One region of the Blautia sp. MCC283 genome, then DNA from elsewhere that is predicted to be linked to it. Evidence: riboswitches for the same ligand, from Rfam matches in the RefSeq annotation. Region 1 holds a riboswitch; each other region holds the start of a gene.
The links. Region 1 has a riboswitch for cobalamin ahead of GPK81_RS01105 (sirohydrochlorin cobaltochelatase). Riboswitches for the same ligand answer to the same signal wherever they lie in the genome.
Positions count from the first base shown of each region.

Region 2: it holds a riboswitch for cobalamin, as region 1 does, so the genes downstream of both, GPK81_RS01415 (leucine-rich repeat domain-containing protein) here and GPK81_RS01105 (sirohydrochlorin cobaltochelatase) in region 1, are expected to answer to the same signal.
Region 3: it holds a riboswitch for cobalamin, as region 1 does, so the genes downstream of both, nikB (nickel ABC transporter permease) here and GPK81_RS01105 (sirohydrochlorin cobaltochelatase) in region 1, are expected to answer to the same signal.
Region 4: it holds a riboswitch for cobalamin, as region 1 does, so the genes downstream of both, GPK81_RS12990 (ABC transporter substrate-binding protein) here and GPK81_RS01105 (sirohydrochlorin cobaltochelatase) in region 1, are expected to answer to the same signal.

Region 1 covers NZ_WQQB01000004.1:43,560-48,914, reverse strand. Annotated here, with positions in the region: gene GPK81_RS01115 (ABC transporter substrate-binding protein) at 1-143, opposite strand, end outside; gene GPK81_RS01110 (hypothetical protein) at 140-1,153, opposite strand; gene GPK81_RS01105 (sirohydrochlorin cobaltochelatase) at 1,275-2,579, opposite strand; cobalamin riboswitch at 2,736-2,911, opposite strand; gene GPK81_RS01100 (NAD(P)/FAD-dependent oxidoreductase) at 3,164-4,543, opposite strand; gene GPK81_RS01095 (DNA internalization-related competence protein ComEC/Rec2) at 4,665-5,355, opposite strand, start outside.
Region 2 covers NZ_WQQB01000005.1:7,441-12,795, reverse strand. Annotated here, with positions in the region: gene GPK81_RS01420 (DUF4430 domain-containing protein) at 1-1,951, shown strand, start outside; gene GPK81_RS01415 (leucine-rich repeat domain-containing protein) at 2,031-2,858, opposite strand; cobalamin riboswitch at 2,952-3,143, opposite strand; gene GPK81_RS17815 (DUF4430 domain-containing protein) at 3,466-4,890, shown strand; gene GPK81_RS01405 (prenyltransferase/squalene oxidase repeat-containing protein) at 4,911-5,355, shown strand, end outside.
Region 3 covers NZ_WQQB01000028.1:38,328-43,682, forward strand. Annotated here, with positions in the region: gene GPK81_RS09605 (ABC transporter substrate-binding protein) at 1-846, opposite strand, end outside; gene nikC (nickel transporter permease) at 907-1,737, opposite strand; gene nikB (nickel ABC transporter permease) at 1,738-2,676, opposite strand; cobalamin riboswitch at 2,866-3,055, opposite strand; gene GPK81_RS09620 (M14 family metallopeptidase) at 3,344-4,303, opposite strand; gene hisIE (bifunctional phosphoribosyl-AMP cyclohydrolase/phosphoribosyl-ATP diphosphatase HisIE) at 4,399-5,355, opposite strand, start outside.
Region 4 covers NZ_WQQB01000045.1:72,347-77,701, reverse strand. Annotated here, with positions in the region: gene pcrA (DNA helicase PcrA) at 1-1,361, shown strand, start outside; cobalamin riboswitch at 1,463-1,752, shown strand; gene GPK81_RS12990 (ABC transporter substrate-binding protein) at 1,859-2,953, shown strand; gene GPK81_RS12985 (FecCD family ABC transporter permease) at 2,968-4,053, shown strand; gene GPK81_RS12980 (ABC transporter ATP-binding protein) at 4,053-4,808, shown strand; gene GPK81_RS12975 (CGGC domain-containing protein) at 4,845-5,198, shown strand.

The DNA of each region.
Region 1 (5,355 bases):
GCATAGGATAGTTCCATGCTGTGGTCGAAAGTAAGGCCCGGAATATCCGCAGGCTTATGTTCTGTCTCCGCTGCCTGCACGGCAAACGCGCAGCCCAGAACAAGCGTCAATGTCAGAAATATGTATGAAATTATTTTTTTCATTTTTCTGCCTTTTTCATGCTTGAAGAATCAAAATTTAATGTGTAGTCGATCTCATGAGGTGTACTCATGGCTACGGTATCTGCAGTCACTTCCATCTCTGCGTCAAAAACTGTCACCGGGATCTCAAATGTGGAGTTTCCGTCTTTGTTCACCGGCTCGTATTTTTCGCCGTCCACGATCATGTAATCATAATTCGGACTGCTCCAGATGATGGTTGCAGTAGCTTTTTTGTCCTTGATCTCTACTTTTGCCGGGGATTCTACCGTTGCTCTTCCGGTTCCGCCTGTGAGGGTTACATCAAATTCGTAAGTTCCGTCTTCCAGTTTCAGATCTTCCAGCTTTTTTCCCTCATATTTCTTGTCATCGGAAGTTTTCTCATCTTTGGAAGCATCTGCTTTTTCTGCAGTCTCCTTGTCGGAGGAGTCTTCTTTTTTGTCTGTATCATCAGTTGTTTCTTCCACATCACCTGTCTTTACAGGATCTTTGACGCTGACTTTATGGTCATACCATTTACCTTTTTCTCCCAGAAGTGCCACATCAAATTCCTCATCAATGGCAGGTACCGGGATATCAAACCCGTAAACTTCCTCTGTATAACCGTCGCTGTATTTTACTGTATCTGTGGTAGGTTCAATGATCTCGGCGCCATCCTTCTGTGCATCTTCTGCAGTTCCTGCAAACAGATTTACGATCTTCTTGGAAACCAGGCTTACATGGATGGTCATCTTGCCATCTTTGACCGTAAGCTCTCCTTTTTCGTCATTGGCCTCATTTACATGGAACATACTGCTGTCTGTGTCAAACTCTGCTGTATAAACACCATCTTCCAGGGTATCTGTCTTGGCTGCATCTGCCTCTTTCTCATTGGAAGCTTCCGCATCCTCTTTGGAATCGTTTTTGGCAGATTCGGTTTTTGCGGAATCTGTTGCAGCCATCGCAGGCACAGAGCCAAGGGCCATAGCTGATGCACTTACCATTGCAAGGATTAAGTTTACATAACGTTTTTTCATAATAATCTTCTCCCTTCCATAGATACAGCAATCTGCCCGGAAGACAGTCTTCCTGATCTTTCCGGGCAGTTACATGGATTTCTTATAGGTATCTGAGCTCACTCAGATCGTTTCATATTTATTATTCTGCGGAATCCTCAGCGGAATCAGCCTCTGTATCTGCTGCTGCGTCAGAATCTGCGGACTCATCTGTGCTTCCGATGGAGTCGATAGCTGCTTTTGTATGATCTACATAAAGCTGCTCAACAGCCTCGATACGTCCAAGACCTGCGATCTGTGTATCAACATTCTCGAAGTTTCCGGATGCTACAAACTGGCTCTTCCAGGAATCCTCATCATCACCGGCCATATCGTTGTTTGCATGGTCTCCGGCAACAACCATCAGCGGACGAAGAACAACGTTCTTGTATCCTGCCTCTTTTACCTTCTCGATAACCTTGTCGCAGGCTGTATCTTCCGGTTTACCCTCTACAGTACCGATGAATGCGTTCTTGAATCCAAGGTTTTCCATCTGTGTCTGCATCTGATCGTATGTAATGTTAGCTGTATGAGATGTTCCATGTCCCATGAATACGAATGCTGTGCCAGCCTCAGCTGCTGCATCCATGCTGTCAAATCCGGCTTCTTTGCAAGCCTCATCTGTGATTGCCTGAGCAACGGCTTTCTTGTCATCGTTGATCACGGTTGCATCGTCTCCAACCTCACCGAGCATTGGCTCTGCGATAGCTACAGACTCGAATTTATCTTTATAGCCATTGATCGCTTCTGTCATCTCATCGTACTCAGCACCATGCATCAGATGAGTAGGCTGTACAACCAGATTCTTAACACCATTCTCTACTGCACGGTCAAGAGCCTGCTGCATGTTATCGATCACTTCATCATCTCTTGCCTCTACATGGTTGATGATGATCTGTGCTGTAAATGCTCTTCTTACAGACCAGTCCGGATAAGCTTCTGCAAGAGCATCCTCGATTCCTTTGACATCCTCTGCACGGCTGTCATTGAAGGAAGTACCAAAGCTTACTACCAGAAGCTCGTTCTCACCGATCTCATCCTGGTTACGTGGATCGTCTTTGGAAGCGTCTCCTGTGTCACGTCCGAAGTAATCCGGATCAGCGTTCTCGCCCTCTACCAGTTCTTTCTGAGCGTCTGTCAGAGCATCCCATGCTTCTTTAGCTGCCTTGCAGTCCTCATCTGTTGTGTCAGTTCTCTCCTGAACATAGATCTTGTCGATCAGAGCTGCTACATTGTCAGCTGCTTTCTGGTCTTCATCAGAAGCCTCTGTGGTATCAGCTGCCTCAGTACTCTCATCTGCGCTCTCTTCTGTAGCGGAATCATCTGCTGCCATTGCTGTTGTAGCTGCACCCATAGAGCATGTCATGGAAACTGCGAGCATCAGAGCTAACATTGTTTTTCTTTTCATTTCTTATCGTCCTCTTTTCATGTATTTCCAGAATACTGATATGTACAAAAAAACGGCTGCTTTCTGCGGCCGCCTGCTCACACACGATTCTCTCGCAATACACATAAAAAGAAGTTCTGTATTGTTATTGAGAATACAGATTCGTAGACCGCGAATCCTGGATCTCACAATAAGGCAGTTCTCCTGACTTGGTTCCACACTGCTTTCCCTTCCCGGTTTCCCAGTGGTATTTAAAAACAGCTCCCCGTTCACAGTGACGGTATCGTTCCGGATTCTCACCGGATTCTCTTTTGCACATCCGACTGGACGCAACCTTATTGCCATAACATTTGTACATATTCGATTTTACCTGGTTACTTATTCTTTTACCACAAAATCACAAAATTGTCAAGATTGCTGTCGGACGAATCATGGTGCTTCCCCTGCATCTGTCAGTTATTTTCAACATACTCCTTTCAATATTCATGCACATTATGCATGGTTTTATATGATTTATGTTTTTTATTTATGGTACAGTGATTTCCTACAACATAAAAGCAGCCCCTTTCCGCCATCACTGTGACAGCAGAAAAGGGCCGCTCATATTATTTACTGAAGTACTCCTGCTCAAGGTATCTGGCTACATAGATACCGCTGGCGGATGCATGGGAAAGAGAATGTGTCACACCGCTGCAGTCTCCGATAACAAAGAGACCTTTGTGGCAGGTTTCCAGATTCTCATCGATCTCAACTTCCATGTTGTAGAATTTAACCTCAACACCATAAAGCAGAGTATCGTCATCTGCTGTTCCAGGTGCGATCTTATCCAGAGCATAGATCATCTCGATGATTCCATCCAGGATACGCTTCGGCATAACAAGGCTTAAGTCTCCCGGTGTTGCGGAAAGAGTCGGTGTTACGAAGCTCTCCTCAATACGTGCTTTTGTGCTTCGTCTTCCACGGATCAGATCTCCGAAACGCTGTACCATAACACCACCGCCAAGCATGTTGGAAAGTCTTGCGATGCTCTCACCATATCCGTTGCTGTCATGGAACGGCTCTGAGAAATGTTTGGATACCAGAAGCGCAAAATTTGTATTGTTGGTGTGTTTTGCAGGATCTTCATAGCTGTGGCCGTTTACTGTGATGATTCCATTGGTGTTCTCATTAACCACAACACCTCTCGGGTTCATACAGAAAGTACGGACCATATCCTCAAACTTCTCGGTTCTGTAAACGATCTTGCTCTCGTAAAGCTCATCGGTCAGACGGCTGAACACCTCTGCCGGAAGCTCCACACGGACACCGATATCCACACGGTTGGAAAGTGTGGGGATCTTAAGATCTGTACATACAGTCTCCATCCATTTACTTCCGCTTCGTCCCGCGGAGATGATGCAGTAAGTTCCCTCGTAACGCTCATCACCTACAACAACTGCATAGCCGTCTTCTGTTTTCTCCACTTTGTCAACGGACGCGTCAAAATAGAAATCTACATGGGCTTTCATCTTGTCATAGAGATTCTGAAGTACTACATAGTTGATATCCGTTCCCAGGTGGCGGACAGATGCATCCAGAAGATGCAGGCCGTTCTGAAGACAAAGCTTACGGATCTCACTGTTTGTGGTGGAATAAAGCTTGGTTCCCTCTCCACCATGCATCAGATTCAGTTTATCTACATATTCCATCAGTTCTGTGGCTGTATCCTTGCCAATATGCTGATACAGCGTTCCGCCAAACTGATTGGTGATATTATATTTTCCATCGGAGAAAGCGCCTGCACCGCCAAATCCTTTCATGATCGCACATGTTTTACAGTGGATACAAGATTTTACTTTCTTTCCGTCAATAGGACATTTTCTTTTTTCCAGAGGATGGCCGGCTTCAAAAACCGCGATCTTTTTCTCCGGATCATTATTCATCAGCTCATAGGCTGCAAAGATTCCTCCAGGACCTGCTCCTACGATCAGTACGTCATATTTCATAAATAAAAACTCCTTATCTTGTGTTGCCTGTTTTCAATGTTTCGTTTTCGCACAAACCCTGTCTATTCTACAACAAGTGTTTGTAAAAGTCACCTGTTTTTTCGGTTTTGAAAAAAATTTTTCAGTCCTTCCGGAACCTGTGGATCTTAAGCTTTTTCCCATCTGTTTCCACAGTAATGGCACCGCTTTCCATGGTATATTCCACCTGGCTTCCGGCCGCTTCCAGACGCTCTACGGTTTCCGGCGACGGATGCCCGTAAGTGTTGGTGGAAGAACAGGAAATGATCGCCAGTTCCGGCTTTATTTTTTCAAGAAACGCTTCCGTGGTAGAATAACGGGAACCATGATGTCCCACTTTCAGACAGTCCACATCCTTTAATATCCCGGACGCCAGAAGCTTTTTCTCCGTGTCTGCTCCGATATCCCCGGTAAAAAGCATCTGAAATTCTCCAAACGAGAGTTCCATCACCATTGCCTCCTCATTCACATCTTTTCCTGTGGCGTTTTTCTCCGGCCACAAGATGGAAAAAGATACCAGACCACAATGCAGCTCATCTCCCTTTTTTCCTGTCACAATTTTTATTCCGGCTTTTTGTGCCGCATCCGAGAGTTCCTCCCAGGCCTCCGGCTTTTCCGCCCATGAAGGAAGCACCAGATATCCTGCCCGGATGGTCGTGAGTCCATTTCCCATATATTCCAGAAGTTCCTTCGCCCCGCTGATATGATCCTTGTCTGTATGGGAAATAAAAAGCCCGTCCAAATAAGAAATCCCCTGACTTTTCAGAGCCGGCAGAAGGCAGTATCTTCCAAGG
Region 2 (5,355 bases), on a different contig from region 1:
AGGTGTTGTGATCGGATATGACAAAGCACAGTCCAATATCGGTTCCTTTGGTGGTGACTTCAACGGAACTATCGAGAACTGCGTAAGTTACGCAGATGTCTACGGAACAAAATACGTAGGCGGTATCAGCGGAAACAAAGGTCAGTCTATGGGAACCTATGCACTGAAAAACTGTAAGTTCTACGGAACCGTAACTGCAAGCGGAAATTACGCAGGTGGTATTTCCGGCGGCGGATACGGCGGAACACGGTGGGGTGAATCTTCTGCGCCGAACACACCAGGTGTAACGATTCAGGACTGCTATTCCAACGGAACGATCACAGGAAATGACTATGTAGGTGGTATCCTTGGTTCTGAGACCGGTATGGTACAGTGCTGGGACAACGGTATCCAGTATATTCAGAACAACTCCTTTGAGGGAACGGTAAGCGCAACAAACGGAACACGTGTCGGCGGTGTGATCGGTTACATCAAAGGTATTGATAAATACAACATCATCGAGAACAATGAGTATACCTGTAAAGATGTAAAAGGAATCGGAGCGATCGATTTCGTTGATACAAATTATGCAAATCCCACACCTGTGGAAGGCGTAACTTATTACAATTCAGAAAACGGAAGACCAAGTATTTCCGGTGCAACGAAAGCACAGCATAACCGTACCGATGATCCTCTCGGTGCAGATGCAGATAAGCTTACCAAACTGGTAGTGCCGAAGATCAAAGTTTCCCTTACGATCTTAGGTGACCAGGTTCACGACAGTGATAAAGATCATCAGTATCATACCTACTATGCAGGAAATCTGGAGACCTGGCTGGAGCAGAGTGAGTATACCGTTGTAGAAGGCTCTACGGCAAAAGATGTCATTGACGCAGCATTACTTGCCAACAACATGACATGCGAGAATCCATCCGGAAACTACATTGCGTCCATCACAAAAGGTGATGTTACACTTGGCGAGTTTACAAACGGAAAATACAGCGGATGGATGTATACATTAAACGGCTCTTATCCGGATCTTGGAGTTTCCGAGCAGGAAGTAAAGAACAATGACCAGATCGTTCTTCATTACACAGACTACTATCCGGAAGAAGAGAATCATGTCTGGGAGACAGCATGGACATTTGACAAAAACGCCCACTGGCATGAATGTGCAAATTCCAAAAACGAAAATTCCTGGTGCAACATCTCCAGCAATGAGAGAAAGAACGGATATGCAGCACATACCTATGACAAAGGTAAAGTAACAAAAGCAGCTACCTGTACAACAGCAGGTGTGAAAACATATACCTGTACAGTCTGCGGCGCAACAAAGACAGTAAGTATCCCGAAGACAAGACATACTTACACCTGGAAAACAACAACAAAAGCAACCGTATTCAAACCGGCAGTACAGACAAAAGTCTGCTCCAAATGCGGTTATAAAACAAAGACAACCAGACCTTACGGCAAAAAACTGACTCCAACCCTGAAACTGAACGCAACAAAGATCACTCTGAAAGTAAATCAGTCCACATCCAGAGTGAAAGTAACAGGACTTGCCAACGGTGATGCTGTAAAGGCATGGGGAACTACCAACAAAAAAATCGTAACTGTAAGCAGCAAAGGTGTGATCAAAGCCGGAAAAACAGCTGGTACAGCAAAAGTTTCCGTAACCTTAAAGAGCGGAAAGAAAGCTTATATCACAGTAACTGTTCAGAAATCTACAGTAAAAACAACAAAGATCACAGGTGTAAAATCTGCCCTTACTCTGAAAAAAGGAGCAAAGACAACCCTGAAACCGGTACGTACACCGTTCACATCCGGTGAGAAGATTACTTACACTTCTTCCAATAAGAACGTGGCAACCGTAAGCAGCACAGGTGTGATCACAGCAAAAAAAGCAGGAACAGCAGTGATCACCGTAAAGAGCGGAAGCAAAAAAGTAACATGCAAGGTAACAGTTAAATAAAGCTGTTATCCCCTGAAAAATAAAAGCGGCATTTTTTCACAGAATGAAATGTGAAAAAATGCCGCTTTTGATCATTTGATCATAAATATTCAACTTTAAAATCAAATTCCTTACAATACTCATCTACTTTGGAACCTTTATAACACCGGATGGTACAGGCACGGTTGATGATCCATGGCCCGATAAAATCGGGATCGTGTCGGATCTCCAGATATTTCATACGGTTACATCCGTGGAATACCCATTTGCCGATATAATGGATATTTGTGGGAAGACAGACATAAGTAAGATTCATACACTTAAAAAATGCGCTTTCGTCCAAAAATTCCAGGGACTGGGGAAGATGAAGTTCTTCTATGGCACAAAAATAAAAAGCCTCTTTTCCGATACGTTTCAGACCTTCCGGGAAATCCACGGAACGGAGATTTTTACAGCGGTAAAAAGCACGGTCCTCGATGAGGGTAAGTGCGGAAGACAGCTGAAGGGATTCCAGGGAGGTACACTGTGAAAAAGCTTCGGAGCGGATCCGGGAAATCTGTGAATCATGGGGAAAGATCACACATCCAAGCTTTCGGTTCTCCTGAAAGGCGGCTCTCGGGATAGAAGAAAGTGCCTGAGGAAGAATGACTTTTTTCAGGGAATTACATTGAGAAAATACGTTGGATCCCATATTTTCCACCTGGGTGGGAAGCAATACTTCTTTCAGAAGAGTGCAGCCCTGAAAGGTTCTGGCGCCGATATTTTTAAGCGTGTCCGGAAAACAGACAGAGGAGATCTTGGTCTTTTTCTGAAAAGCTTCCGACGCGATATATTCAATTGGCGCAGGGATCTTTACATTTGAGGAAAGATAGTTTCTTGCGTTGTTTTTGGAAATGACACGACTGGATCTGTAATAAGTACCTGACATAAAAAAGTCTCCTTTAACATAAAAAAAGACACCGCATCACAGGCAGATACGATGTCAAAAAAGAATTCTCCATTTATTTATCATACGTGTAATAGCCGGCAGTATTTCCAAGCAGATCTCCTGACTTATGCAGTCACGTTTATCCCCTTCTCATACGATAAAGTACAATGGTTCACGGATAAACTAAGCAAATACAGTAGCACGTCTGTTGAGGATTCTCACCTTATTCCCTTTTAATCCGGTTTTCTGCAGGAAAAAACCGGAACTTGAAAACGTCTATATTTAATATTTTTGGGTGTCTGATTATTATATCACAGAAAAAGGACAGATACAATTGTTTTCCGGGTTTTCGTTTGACAGACAAGAGGAAATAAACTATAATTTCAGTATAAAATTTCATAGAAAAGAAAGACGTGCAAACAGGTGTGATTCCTGTACATGTAAGTGCGATGCCGTACAGTCGGCGGGCGGTTTTTCTTTCATGTAAGGTAGAAGCATTGGTTTGCGCATAGGAACATCTATCAGGTAATGGAATCCCCTTGGAAAAGAGGGATTATTTTCCGTTACCTTTTTTGTTGCTTTTTTTGTGCAGAGAAAAGGAGGAAGAATGGAAAGTAAGAGGAAAAAGACGCTGTTTAATGTGATCATGGTAGTACTGATCCTGGTCATTGCCGGATGCGGAGTGATGGCAGTGGGAAATCTGAAAGGATGGTTTGATAAAGGATCGGACAGCGTTCTTATGACAAAGAACGTAAAAGGTGTGGCCAATATTCAGAGAAACGGTGTGGGCTACGGCCTGGAAAAAAATGTGGCATTGAGAGCCGGAGATATTCTTGAGACGAAGAACGGAACCACAGCGGAGCTTTCAGCCGGAGAAAACAATACACTTTCACTTAACGCAAATACGAAACTTACTGCGGAATCCGTAGAAAAAAACAATTTGAAACTTACTGCGGATCAGGGAGAGGTTTTTGCGGATCTTACGGATTCTGTGGGAAAAGCAGAGATCGCTCTTGATGAAAATACGCTTACCTTTGAGACAGGAGTCTTTTCCGTAAGCGCACAGTCCGGAAGCGGCGCTGTGTATGTATTTAAGGATGAAGTGGAACTGGCCGGAGCGGACGGAAAAACCACAACCGTAACAGCCGGCGAAAGTGCTCAGATGACAAAAAGTGAGGACGGAAGCTGGAAAGTAGAAACAAGTAAGATCTCAGCAGGAGCATTAAATGAATATATGATCCAGCAGCTGCTGGGATGCGCAGATAAAGACAGTTTATGTTTTACACCGGAGGAACTTCAGAAAGTTCTGGATGACAGAGCCGCAGAGAAGAAAGCAGCTCTTGAGAAGAGTTTAAATTCTACAAACAAGATTCCGAAGACTTCAGAAAAATCGGATGATAAAAAGTCTGCAGATGGATCTGCGAAACAGAATTCCGATACAACAGACGGAAATACCGCAGACACTGCAGGCAGCGGAGAGAACACAACACAGGAATACACACCGGATGCTTCTCAGGATGAGACGGATTCTTCCGGAGAAGACACCGCAGGCAGTGATGGAGATGTATCCGATGACGGCAGTTCTGATGATGGTTCCGGTGACGGGGATTCTCAGGATACTAAGCAGTGTACCATCACGATCCTCTGCGATACCATCCTTAATAATATGGACAATCTGACAGCCGGAAAAGAAGCTTATGTGCCGGCAAACGGAGTGATCCTGGATACCAGTACCGTAGAGTTTACAGAGGGAGAAACCGTTTTTGAAGTACTTCAGAGAGTTTGTGAGTACGCCGGAATCCAGCTGGAATATTCCTGGACGCCTATGTATGACAGTTACTATATTCAGGGAATCAACAACCTGTATGAATTTGACTGTGGAGCACAGTCCGGATGGATGTATAAAGTAAACGGATGGTTCCCGAATTACGGATGTTCCAAGTACACACTGGAGGACGGAGACGACATTGTGTGGTGCTTTACCTGCAATGGTCTTGGCGCGGATGTCGGTGCGGAATATAACGGTGAGTGACAGCAAAGGGAGTAAAAGATATGCAGAGAAAAAAATTTCTGGCACTGATGCTGACGGCTGCTCTTGTGGGGCAGCCGGGAGCTCCTGTTTCAATTATGGCGGCAGAAACAGACGAAAGTTCCGATTTCGGATCGTTTGGATCAGAAGCTTCTGACACAGCAGAAAAAAAATTGCCGGTGATCACGGAGGACCTGTCGGAGGAGACCATTACATATGATCTCAATGAAAAGGCAGAGCCTTTAAAGGTTCAGACGGAAGAATCCGGCAAGCTGAAATATCTGTGGCTGAAAAGTGATGACAACGAGAATTTTTACAAAATAGAAAAGTCCGACAGCCAGGAAAAGACAAAAGAAGAACAGACCGGGGAACAGCAGGGGGAAAACAGCCAGCCGGAGTATGAAGATACACAGGAGTATACACCGGCTACAGATACAGCCGGAACCTTCTACTACAAAGTCCGGATCT
Region 3 (5,355 bases), on a different contig from region 1:
GCTGAGTGCATGATCCTCGTTCTGGTTCATGAACGCATAGGTGGAACGAAGAGACTGAAGTTCCTGAATATCATAGTTGTCATTTCCCTCGAACTCAACCAGGTTCTCTGTTTTCAGGTTGTAAGCGATATCGATCTCACCTGTCTGAAGAGCCATGGAACGTGTTGTCTGGTCATCCACACATTTCAGTGTAACTTTGTCAAGGGGAACTTCGCCATCCCAGTAGTTCTCATTCTTTACTACAACACAGGAGTCTGTCGGGCTGAAAGACTCTACTGCGTAAGGTCCTGTACAGATCGGTCCTTCCATTGCAAATGTGGAATCATCGACATTTGTATCAACAATGAGGAACAGCGGGTCTGCAAGGCAGCCAGCCATGTTTGCGTTAGCTCTGTTCAGGTGGAAAATCAGGTTCTGTCCGTCAACTTCGATGTTATCAAGATCAAAGAACTCCGGAACTCGGTCGCTCTTCTCGGCAGTACGCTCGATGGAAGCTTTTACCATCTCCGGTGTCATGTCATCACCGTTGGAGAATTTTACGCCCTCACGGATCTTGAATGTCCATGTTTTTCCATCTTCGCTGTTATCCCACTCTTCTGCAAGACATGGAACGATCTCACCGTGCTCATCGAATTTTGTAAGGCACTCACCGATCGCATAACGGGATACAACCCAGCTGAAATACTGCTCTGTCGGCTCCAGTGTATCTGCAAAGCTTGTTACTCCGATGGTGATCTCCTTATCACTTTTTTTGTCACCTTTTGCCTGAGCCACTGTTGTCATGGAAAAAGTCATCATGCATGCAAGTGTAGCAGCCAGCACTTTTTTAACTACGTTATTTCTCATTTCATCCTCCTAAAGATAAATAATACTGATCATATGGTGTTGGTTTGTTACAGAGTTGTTTTATTGATCCTGGCGCGGATCCAGTACATCACGGATGCTGTCTCCAAGCATGTTGAAAACAACAACACAGATCACGATAGCGATACCAGGGTAGATCATAAGCCATGGCGCTTTTGCCATGTAGGTCCTTCCTTCATTCAGCATCAGTCCCCATTCCGGTGTCGGCGCGGTTGCACCAAATCCCAGGAATGAAAGGGAAGCCAGTTCCAGCATCATGGTTCCGATATCTGCCGCTGCAGTTACCACCATCTGGGTTACCATGTTGGGAAGAACGTGTACAAGAAGAATTTTCCAGGTCTTTGTTCCGTTTACCACAGCTGCCTCTATGTAAAGACTCTTCTTGACTTTCAAAACCATACTTCTTGCAAGGCGGGCATATTTTGTCCAGCTTACAGCCGCAATGGAGATAACGGCATTGACCAGATTCGGTCCGAGCATACCGGCAATGGCAATGGCCAGAACAAGGCCGGGGAATGAGATCATCATATCCGCGATACGCATGATCACTGCATCCACAACACCACCGAAATATCCGGCGATAACTCCTAAAAATGTACCGATCACAAAGATCACCGCAACCAGACATAAGGTCATGATCAGAGAGGTTCTTGTTCCGAAGATAACACGGGAAAGAAGATCTCGTCCAAGCTTATCCGTTCCGAACGGATGAGCGGAGCTTGGCTCCTGCAGTGATTCGGTCATAACTGCATCCAACGGATCATATGGAGAAAGCTGCGGTGCAAAGATCGCAACACCGATCACCACGAGACCCAGAATAAAGAAAAGAGTGAACTGTTTATTTTCTTTGAATGTTCGTAATACCTTTTTCAATTATCTATCCTCCTTAAGTCTTGGATCGAGATAAGTATAGGACAGATCCACAAGCAGGTTGATGCACATGTACAGGATCGCGATCCAGAGTACATAGCCCTGTACAAGAGGATAGTCACGACAGGAAATTGCCTTTACTGCCATATTTCCCATTCCAGGCCAGTTGTAAATGATCTCTACAACTGCAGTACCTCCCAGAAGACTTCCAAGGGAAAGCCCCAGCAGTGTTACCAGCGGAAGCATTACATTAGGAAGAACGTGTTTCCAGAGAATGACGCTTTCCTTGATCCCACGCATTCTTGCACCTGTGACATAATCCTGGTGAAGTTCCTCCAGTACTGCACTTCTTACCTGTCTGGTATACTTTGCAGACATGGCAAGTGCAAGTGTCAGCGCCGGAAGGATCATGGATTTAAAATCTGTACTGCCTCCGGCAACATTGATCCAGCGAAGCTGAACACCAAAGATGCTGAGAAGGATCAGGCCCAGCCAGAAGCTTGGAACAGATACTCCCACAAAGGTAATTCCTCTTACAAAATAATCCGGGAATTTGTTCTGATATACAGCGGCCAGTATTCCAAGCGGTATGGAAATAATGACCATCATCAGAAGTGCCAGCAACGACATCCTCAGCGTCGGCCAGAAACAGGATACCAGTTTATCCGTTACCGGCATTTTGAAAGAATAGGACTGTCCCATATCTCCTGTTACAACACCTTTCAGCCAGGAACCATACTGCACAAGAAATGGCTGGTCAAGGCCGAGATCATGTCTTGTCTGTTCCAGAAGTTCCGGTGTTGGAAGATTACCACACTCTGTCAACATGATCTCCGCAGGATCACCAGGTGACAGGTAGGTCAGTCCAAATGTGAAAAAGCTGATTCCAAATAATACAATGATAATCTGGAGAAATCTTTTTCCTACTTGTTTCTTTGTCACGTTTTACTCCTTTCCTCATTTGATGTGATTTTTAGCATAGCCGTTTCAACTTATATAAGATAATAATAACTATAATGGGATTCTTTATATGCAGAAAATGCATGGAATTTTAGAAATACGCACGAAAAAAGCCCGTGACGAAATACGGGCACACACAAAAAAACTTGCTTCCTATCTTCCGTAAGAATCATCTTAAAACAATTACAAGCAGGTCTCCTGACTCAGGCTCCTCACCCTCAGACACCTTCCCGGCCCTATTTCTCACGCACCCGGCCAGTGGTATTTTATCTGAGGATTCCCCATTACAGTGACGGGATCGTACCGGATTTACACCGGTTTCCCTATTAATCCTCTCGGAACTTGCAACGACTGATGTAAAAATCAGCAAATGCTGTTAAATTACGGATTTATTATATGATAAATCTATTGCTGTTGTCCATAGAAAAATGTTGTATTTTTAGAATATTTATCAATTTTGTCAAAGCTGTTTGAATTGTACATATACCCCGTTAGGTATTTAACAACTGAGTTTATCCGATTTGTCAAAAAAATACGGATTTTACGCGTTTGTTTTTACAAATAGAACAACAAACGGTAAAATCCGGTTTTCTTATCGTTTCTATAGGAATTGAATAAAACAATTTTTGGTGGAAAAGCTCTGCGAATATCAGGTCAGCGTCTCTGTGATCGCTGCATAGGCGATCATCGGTCCGTCCTCAATAATATTCAGGCTGGCTGTCTGATAAAGTACAACTCCATTTTCTGTTGCAATGGATGTATAAAGCAGGTTTCCGTAGTAATCTCTCAGTTCACCCAGGTCTTCTCCTTTAAAGAAGTACTCTCCAGGCTTTTTGGATGGATACCAGCATCCGGTATATGGTGCATATTCATATACCACATTTTCCAGAAGCATCTGACGGTAATGTTTCAGTCCGTGACATTTCTTCCCCTGAAGATGAAACACAAGATGACGGACGTCTCTTTTGTCCTGTTCCACTTCCTCCCAGGTCCAGTAACTGTGTCCGCCCCTCTCGATGAGAATGCTTGGAATTCCAAGAGAAGAAGCATAATTATAGGCACCACCTGTAGCAGTTGTAGAGCGGACCACATATTTGACACCGATATGTCTTGCCATATGTAAGGACTTCTCTGCCGTCTCTTCATCTACAACCCCTACATAATAAACATATGGATGAAGCTGCTCATATCCGTCTCCGCTGTGCAGATCAATATAATAATCCGTTATGGAAAAAAGTTTCGTCACCATGGTATAGGCAATGCGGTCTGCAGCTGTCCCCTCAGGATCTCCCGGGAAAACACGGTTCAGATTCTTACCATCTTCATAGACCATACTCATGGTACGATGTTCAAATCCACTGACATTGACCAGCGGAATGATGATCACATTTCCCTTCAGTTCCTCCGGCTGAAATTCTTTCGCAAGTTCCATCGCCGCCTGTATTCCTACATACTCGGCGCTGTGTACTCCTGCTGTGATCAGGATCGTCGGTCCGTCTTCCACCCCGCAGATCACAGTCGCCGGCATCGCCATGCCGCATCCTGTGATCTCAATCTTACCTTGTGCTTTTTCTCCTTTTTCGATCACCCAGTCATCAATTTTGATCATTGGCTGTTTCCCTTTCCCTTTTTCTTATATTTCCGCACTTTGTTCCGATAAGTATACCATGCCTAACCAAAATTGTATATGTCTTTTTTTTAATTCTATCTTTTTGCCAGTTCTCTGGTGATCTCTTCCCAGCTGACACCTTTTTCCACCATCAGTACCATCATGTGATAGAGAAAATCTGAGATCTCATACTTGATCTCTTCTTTATCCGGATTTTTGGCGGCAATGACGATCTCTGTACATTCTTCACCGACTTTTTTCAGGATCTTGTCAATTCCCTTATCAAAAAGATAATTGGTATAGGAACCTTCCTTCGGATTCGCTTTCCGGTCTGTGATCACATCGTACACATTCTGGAATACGTGGAGTGGATTGGTATCATCGTACTCTTTCTTCATCAGTGGTTTGAAGAAACAGGTACGGTTTCCTGTATGGCAGGCAGCCCCCACCTGATCCACCTTGGCAAGGATCGTATCATTGTCACAGTCAATGGTAAGGGATTTTACATACTGTACATGTCCGGATGTCAGGCCTTTTGTCCAGAGTTCATTCCGGCTGCGGCTCCAGTATGTCATTTTTCCCAGTTTCAGTGTAGTATCAAAAGCCAGTTCATTCATATAGGCCAGCATCAGCACTTCATCTGTCCGGTAATCCTGGACAATAACTGGAACCATTCCATCACTGTTTAATTTAAAATCGGACCATGCAATATTGCTTTTATAGGTATTCACCGGAATTCCGGCTTTTTCGCAGGTCTCTTTTAATGTATGCAGATCATTTTCAAGGCTGCTCACATAAGCACCGCAAAGTCCGGACACGGCGGTTTCCCCTAAAAGCTCCAGAACTTTTTCCTGACTGCTTTCGTCCGTGTGGAGAACAATGGAAATCTGCGAAATCTGTGCGATTTCATTTTCCACTGTATCCAGAGCCAGAACACTGTCTGCATAAGTTTCGATCAGCTCCTGATTTTCTGTAAATTCCTTCAGATCAGAAATACTGATCATCATACGTTCTTTTCCAAAACGTCTGGATACTTCCTCAAGAAGCTCAAT
Region 4 (5,355 bases), on a different contig from region 1:
CCAATGAGGTGATCGTCAACAACACAGAGCGTAAGGAAAAACGCCTCTGGACAGAGAACGAAGAGGGCGATAAAGTACATTTCCGTCAGTTCAACAACGGATTTGAGGAAGCGGAGTATGTTGCAGGAGAGATCATCCAGGGGCGCCGCAACGGGAAATTCCAGTACAAGGACTGTGCAGTACTTTATCGGACCAATGCCCAGTCCCGTCTCTTTGAGGAGAAATTTCTCCTGGCAAATGTTCCTTATAAGATTGTCGGCGGCGTGAACTTTTATGCCCGCAAAGAGATTAAGGATCTGTTAAGCTATCTGAAGACCATTGACAATGCCAGTGATGATCTGGCTGTGCGCAGGATCTTAAATGTGCCAAAAAGAGGGATCGGACTCACCAGCATCGGCCGTGTCCAGGACTATGCGGATATGATGAACCTGAGCTTTTACGATGCGCTCCGCGTGGTGGAGGAAGTACCGTCCATTGGCAGGGCAGCAGGAAAGATCAATGATTTTGTATCCTTTATCCAGGGACTGAAAAGTAAGGCAGAGGCCTATACAGTCCGTGAAACCCTGGAAGAGGTCATTGAACTTACCGGTTATGTGAAGGAACTGGAGGCAGAGAAAACGGAGGAGGCTCAGGCGAGGATCGAAAATATCGACGAGCTGATCTCCAAGACAGAATCCTTCCAGGAAGCCATGGAGGAGGCCGGACAGCCGGCAACACTTTCTGCATTTCTGGAGGAGATCGCACTGGTGGCAGATATCGATTCTGTTGATCCGGATCAGGATTATGTGCTGCTGATGACTCTTCACAGTGCCAAGGGACTGGAGTTCCCAAATGTATTTATCGTGGGAATGGAGGACGGTGTTTTTCCGGGATATGCTTCCATCTGGTCCGGTGATCCGTCGGATATCGAGGAGGAGCGAAGGCTCTGTTATGTGGGGATCACCCGTGCCATGAAGGAACTGACTTTAACCTGTGCAAAACAGCGGATGATCCGTGGGGAGACTCAGTATAACCGTGTGTCACGTTTTGTAAGGGAGATTCCACGGGAGCTGGTAGATCTTGGACATACCATTCAGGAGAAAAAGCCCAGAGTAGATGATATCGTATCTCCGAAAAGCGCCTATGCCCAGATGAAAATGAATTTCCAGGCAAAGAGCACCCTGCAGAAAAAAGATTTCACAGTGAAGAAGGCGGACAGCCTGGACTATGGTGAGGGAGACACGGTCCGTCATGTGAAATTCGGAGTCGGTATCGTAAAAAATATCGCAGACGGCGGCAGAGACTACGAAGTGACGGTAGACTTTGACAAAGTCGGCGTGAAAAAAATGTTCGCCGGTTTTGCCAAGCTGAAAAAGATCTGAGAGGGATCTCTCCGGGCAGACTATTTCTGCAAAAAACTGTAAAAATCCGGCCTCAAGGTTGTAATTGGAAAACCGGTATGTTAGAATCAGTATCAGCGTAATTGAATTGCTGTGAAGTGAACAGTATCACCGGCACATATGCTGCCGGATACTGTGAGAGGGAATCGGGTAAAAAGCCTGAGCGGTTGCGGCCACTGTATACAGAAGAAGGGATTTCACATGCCATTGCAGAAACTCATGTGAGAAGGCGAAATCCCGATGTCAGAGAGATTCTGGAGAAAATTCTGATATATCATTCATGATCGGCTAAAAGATGAATGGTGTATCAGTTTTTATTTTGCGGAGTTTTTTCTGAGTCTGTAAGTCAGGAAACCTGCTTGACAGTATGTAAGTGGGAGCTTCCGTACAAAGTGTTCCGTGCAGATTTTATGAAGCCCCATCTTTTCGGTTACCCATAGGCAACAGGAGATAAAACAGGCGAAAAGAGAGGAAATGAAATGAAAAACAAGTATGTATCCACAAGAATCATGGCAATGGTAATGGCAGCGGCAATGACCGTATCAGCAACTCCGGCTGTTTATGCCGCAGAGAGAGCAGACTCCGAGACCATCAAGGAAGACAACCAGCCGGCAGCAGAAGACAGTACAGAGTCTGCAGACACCGAAGATTCTTCCGCAGAGGCAACCAAGACAGAATATCCTCTGACCATCACAACCTATGATTACGATGGAAACGAAATCGAAACCACTTATGAAAAAGCACCGGAAAAAGTCCTTGCTGTATATCAGGGAAGCATTGAGACTATGCTCGCACTTGGTCTGGAAGACCACCTGGTAGCTACCGCAGGTCTTGATAATGAAGTTCCGGAAGATCTCAAAGAAGCATTCTCAAAAACAAATTATCTTGACGAATTTACCCCATCCCTTGAAACTGTAACAATGCTGGAGCCGGACATGATCTTATCCTGGAGCTCTCTTTTCTCTGATAAGAATCTGGGAAATGTAACAGACTGGATCGACAAAGGCTGCAACACCTACTACAACACCAATACTCGTCCGGACGGCGACAGAACACTGGAAAATGAATTCACAGATATCTTAAATATCGGAAAGATCTTCGATGTACAGGACAAAGCACAGGCTATCGTTGATGATGCAAAAGCAGTGATCGACAAAACTCTTACTGCAACTGCAGATGTAAAAGACAAACCAAGCGTAATGGTATTGGAGCCTCTTGGAGATGACATCACAAACTATGGCGTAAAGAGCCTTGGCGGAGATATGGTAACACAGTTAGGCGCAACTCTTGCAAACCCGGATGCTTCCACCGTTGGAAAAGAGGATATCATCGCAGCCAACCCTGACGTGATCTTTGTGGTTTACATGCCATATGCAGGAGATGATCCGGAAACTGTTAAGAACAGCCAGCTTGCAGTGATCCAGGATGATGAGTCCCTGAAGAGCCTTGACGCAGTAAAGAACGGACGTGTTTACCCGATCATGCTCAGTGAGATGTATGCAAGTGCAACACGTACCCAGGACGGAATCGAAACTTTTGCAAAGGGATTATATCCGGACGTAAATCTTGACTGATCGGAGAAAATGCAGTGAAAGAAACAGCTTCACAGAGAAAAAAAGATAAGGTGCTCAGAACATCCATGTATGTGGCAGTTCTCATCGGACTTGCAGGATTCCTTATTTTTTCCATACTTGCAGCCATCACTTTTGGAAATGCGGATCTGTCACTGAAGGATGTATACAGCGTTATCGCTTATAAATTGTTTCATATAAAAAGTCTGTCCGCCTATGCGGAAGGCGCAGTTCATGATGTTGTGTGGCTGATCCGGCTGCCTAGAGTCCTTCTGGCTCTGGCAGTTGGAATGGCTCTTTCCGTGTGCGGCGTGGTGATGCAGGCTATCGTGCAGAACCCGCTGGCAGACCCGTATGTGCTGGGTATCTCATCTGGTGCATCTCTGGGTGCCACACTGGCCATCATGCTTGGAATCGGAAGCTTTCTTGGTGGAAACTCTGTGGGAATCACAGCTTTCATTGGCGCGATGATCACTTCTTTTGCGGTGATCGCCATTGCAAACATGGGTGGAAAGGCAACTTCCGCAAAACTGATCCTTGCGGGAATGGCGGTCAGCGCAGTCTGTTCTGCTTTTTCCAATTTTGTCATTTATATTACCAATGACAAAAATGCGGCAACAGAAGTTATGAAGTGGAGCATGGGAAGTCTTGCCGGAGCAAGCTGGACCAGAGTGGGTGTAATGCTTCCGGTCACGCTGGTGTGCGTGGCTGTTTTCTGGACGCAGTACCGGAACCTGAATCTGATGCTTCTGGGAGATGACGTATCCATTACCCTTGGAACAGATCTGCACAGACTGCGGACTTTTTATCTGATCGTTGCTTCTGTTATGATCGGATTTGCCGTGTACTGTGCCGGTGTAATCGGATTTGTGGGACTGGTGATCCCTCATGTGGTCCGGATCCTTTTTGGAACAGATCACAGAAAACTGCTCCCCTTAAGTGCGCTTCTTGGTGCATCGTTTCTGATCTGGTGCGATGCGGCATGTCGTGTGATCCTTAAAAATTCCGAGATGCCCATCGGTGTGCTGGTATCCATTATCGGTGCTCCCTGCTTTATTTATCTGCTTGTGCGGAAATCCTATGGATTCGGAGGTGCCCGGTAATGAAGATCACCACAGAAAATATTCAGGTTGGCTTTCACGCCAGACAGATCCTGAAGGGAATCTCCATGGAATCCCAGGATAAGGAACTGGTAGGAATCATCGGACCAAACGGAAGCGGAAAATCCACTTTGCTGAAATGCATTTACCGTATTCTGAAACCAGACGCAGGAGCCGTGTATCTGGACGGCGAGGAGCTTCATTCCATGAGTGTTCGAAGCTCTGCGAAAAAAATGGCCGTGGTGGCACAGCACAATTATTATAATTTTGATTTTACGGTCCGCGAGGTGGTTCTTATGGGGCGTGCGCCTCATAAAAAGACTCTGGAACGGGACAATGCAAAAGATTACCAGATCGTGGATGAAGCGCTGAAAACCGTACAGATGGAGGCGTTTGCAGACCGTACCTTTTCCACTCTTTCCGGAGGAGAGCAGCAGAGGGTGATCCTGGCAAGAGCACTTGCCCAGCAGACCTCTGCACTGATTCTGGATGAGCCTACCAATCATCTGGACATTACCCACCAGATCATGCTGATGGAGCTGGTGAAAAAACTTAATGTAACCGTGATCTCCGCTATTCACGATCTGAATATTGCAGCAGCATACTGTGATAAGATCTATGTACTGAAGGACGGAGTTCTGGAAGGTTACGGAACGCCGGAAGAAGTCCTGACCCCGGAGCTGATCCGCAGGATCTATAAAGTAGAAGCGGAGATCGTTTACGACAGCCGCGGAAAGATGCATATTTTGTTTTTATGATTCTGGCTGTGAGGCGGGATGCATAGAGGGAAAAAGATGAAAAAGATCGGGATTTTGACATGCCTTAATTCCAATGATGTGTGTACCAGGGCAGGATGTCTGTCTGCATTTCGGGAAAGAAGAGATTTTTTTTCCGGCTATCCGGAAGATACGATTCTGGCAGCTGTGATGACATGCAACGGATGCAAAGACACCAATGCAAAAGAACCTGCTGAAGATGAGGGGATTTTGGAAAAGGCAGATCGGCTGGTCAGTGAAAAGATCAGCGTCATCCATGTCGGGGTATGCCGTCTGAATGAGGAAAAAAAGGAATGTCCGCGGATAACACAGATCTGCGGTCTGATAGAAGAACGCGGGATCAAAGTGATCCGAGGAACCCATAAAGAATAAGAGAAAACCGCCGTATCTTTCCGGAAATGCCGGAAATACGGCGATTTTTTTACAGAATGTTTCTGCGAAAATTTGTGTAAGTTCTGGTAAAACCAGACATATGGTGGTATAATAAGAACATTAAAAAAAGGCTCGGGTGCAGCGACCTCAAAAAACG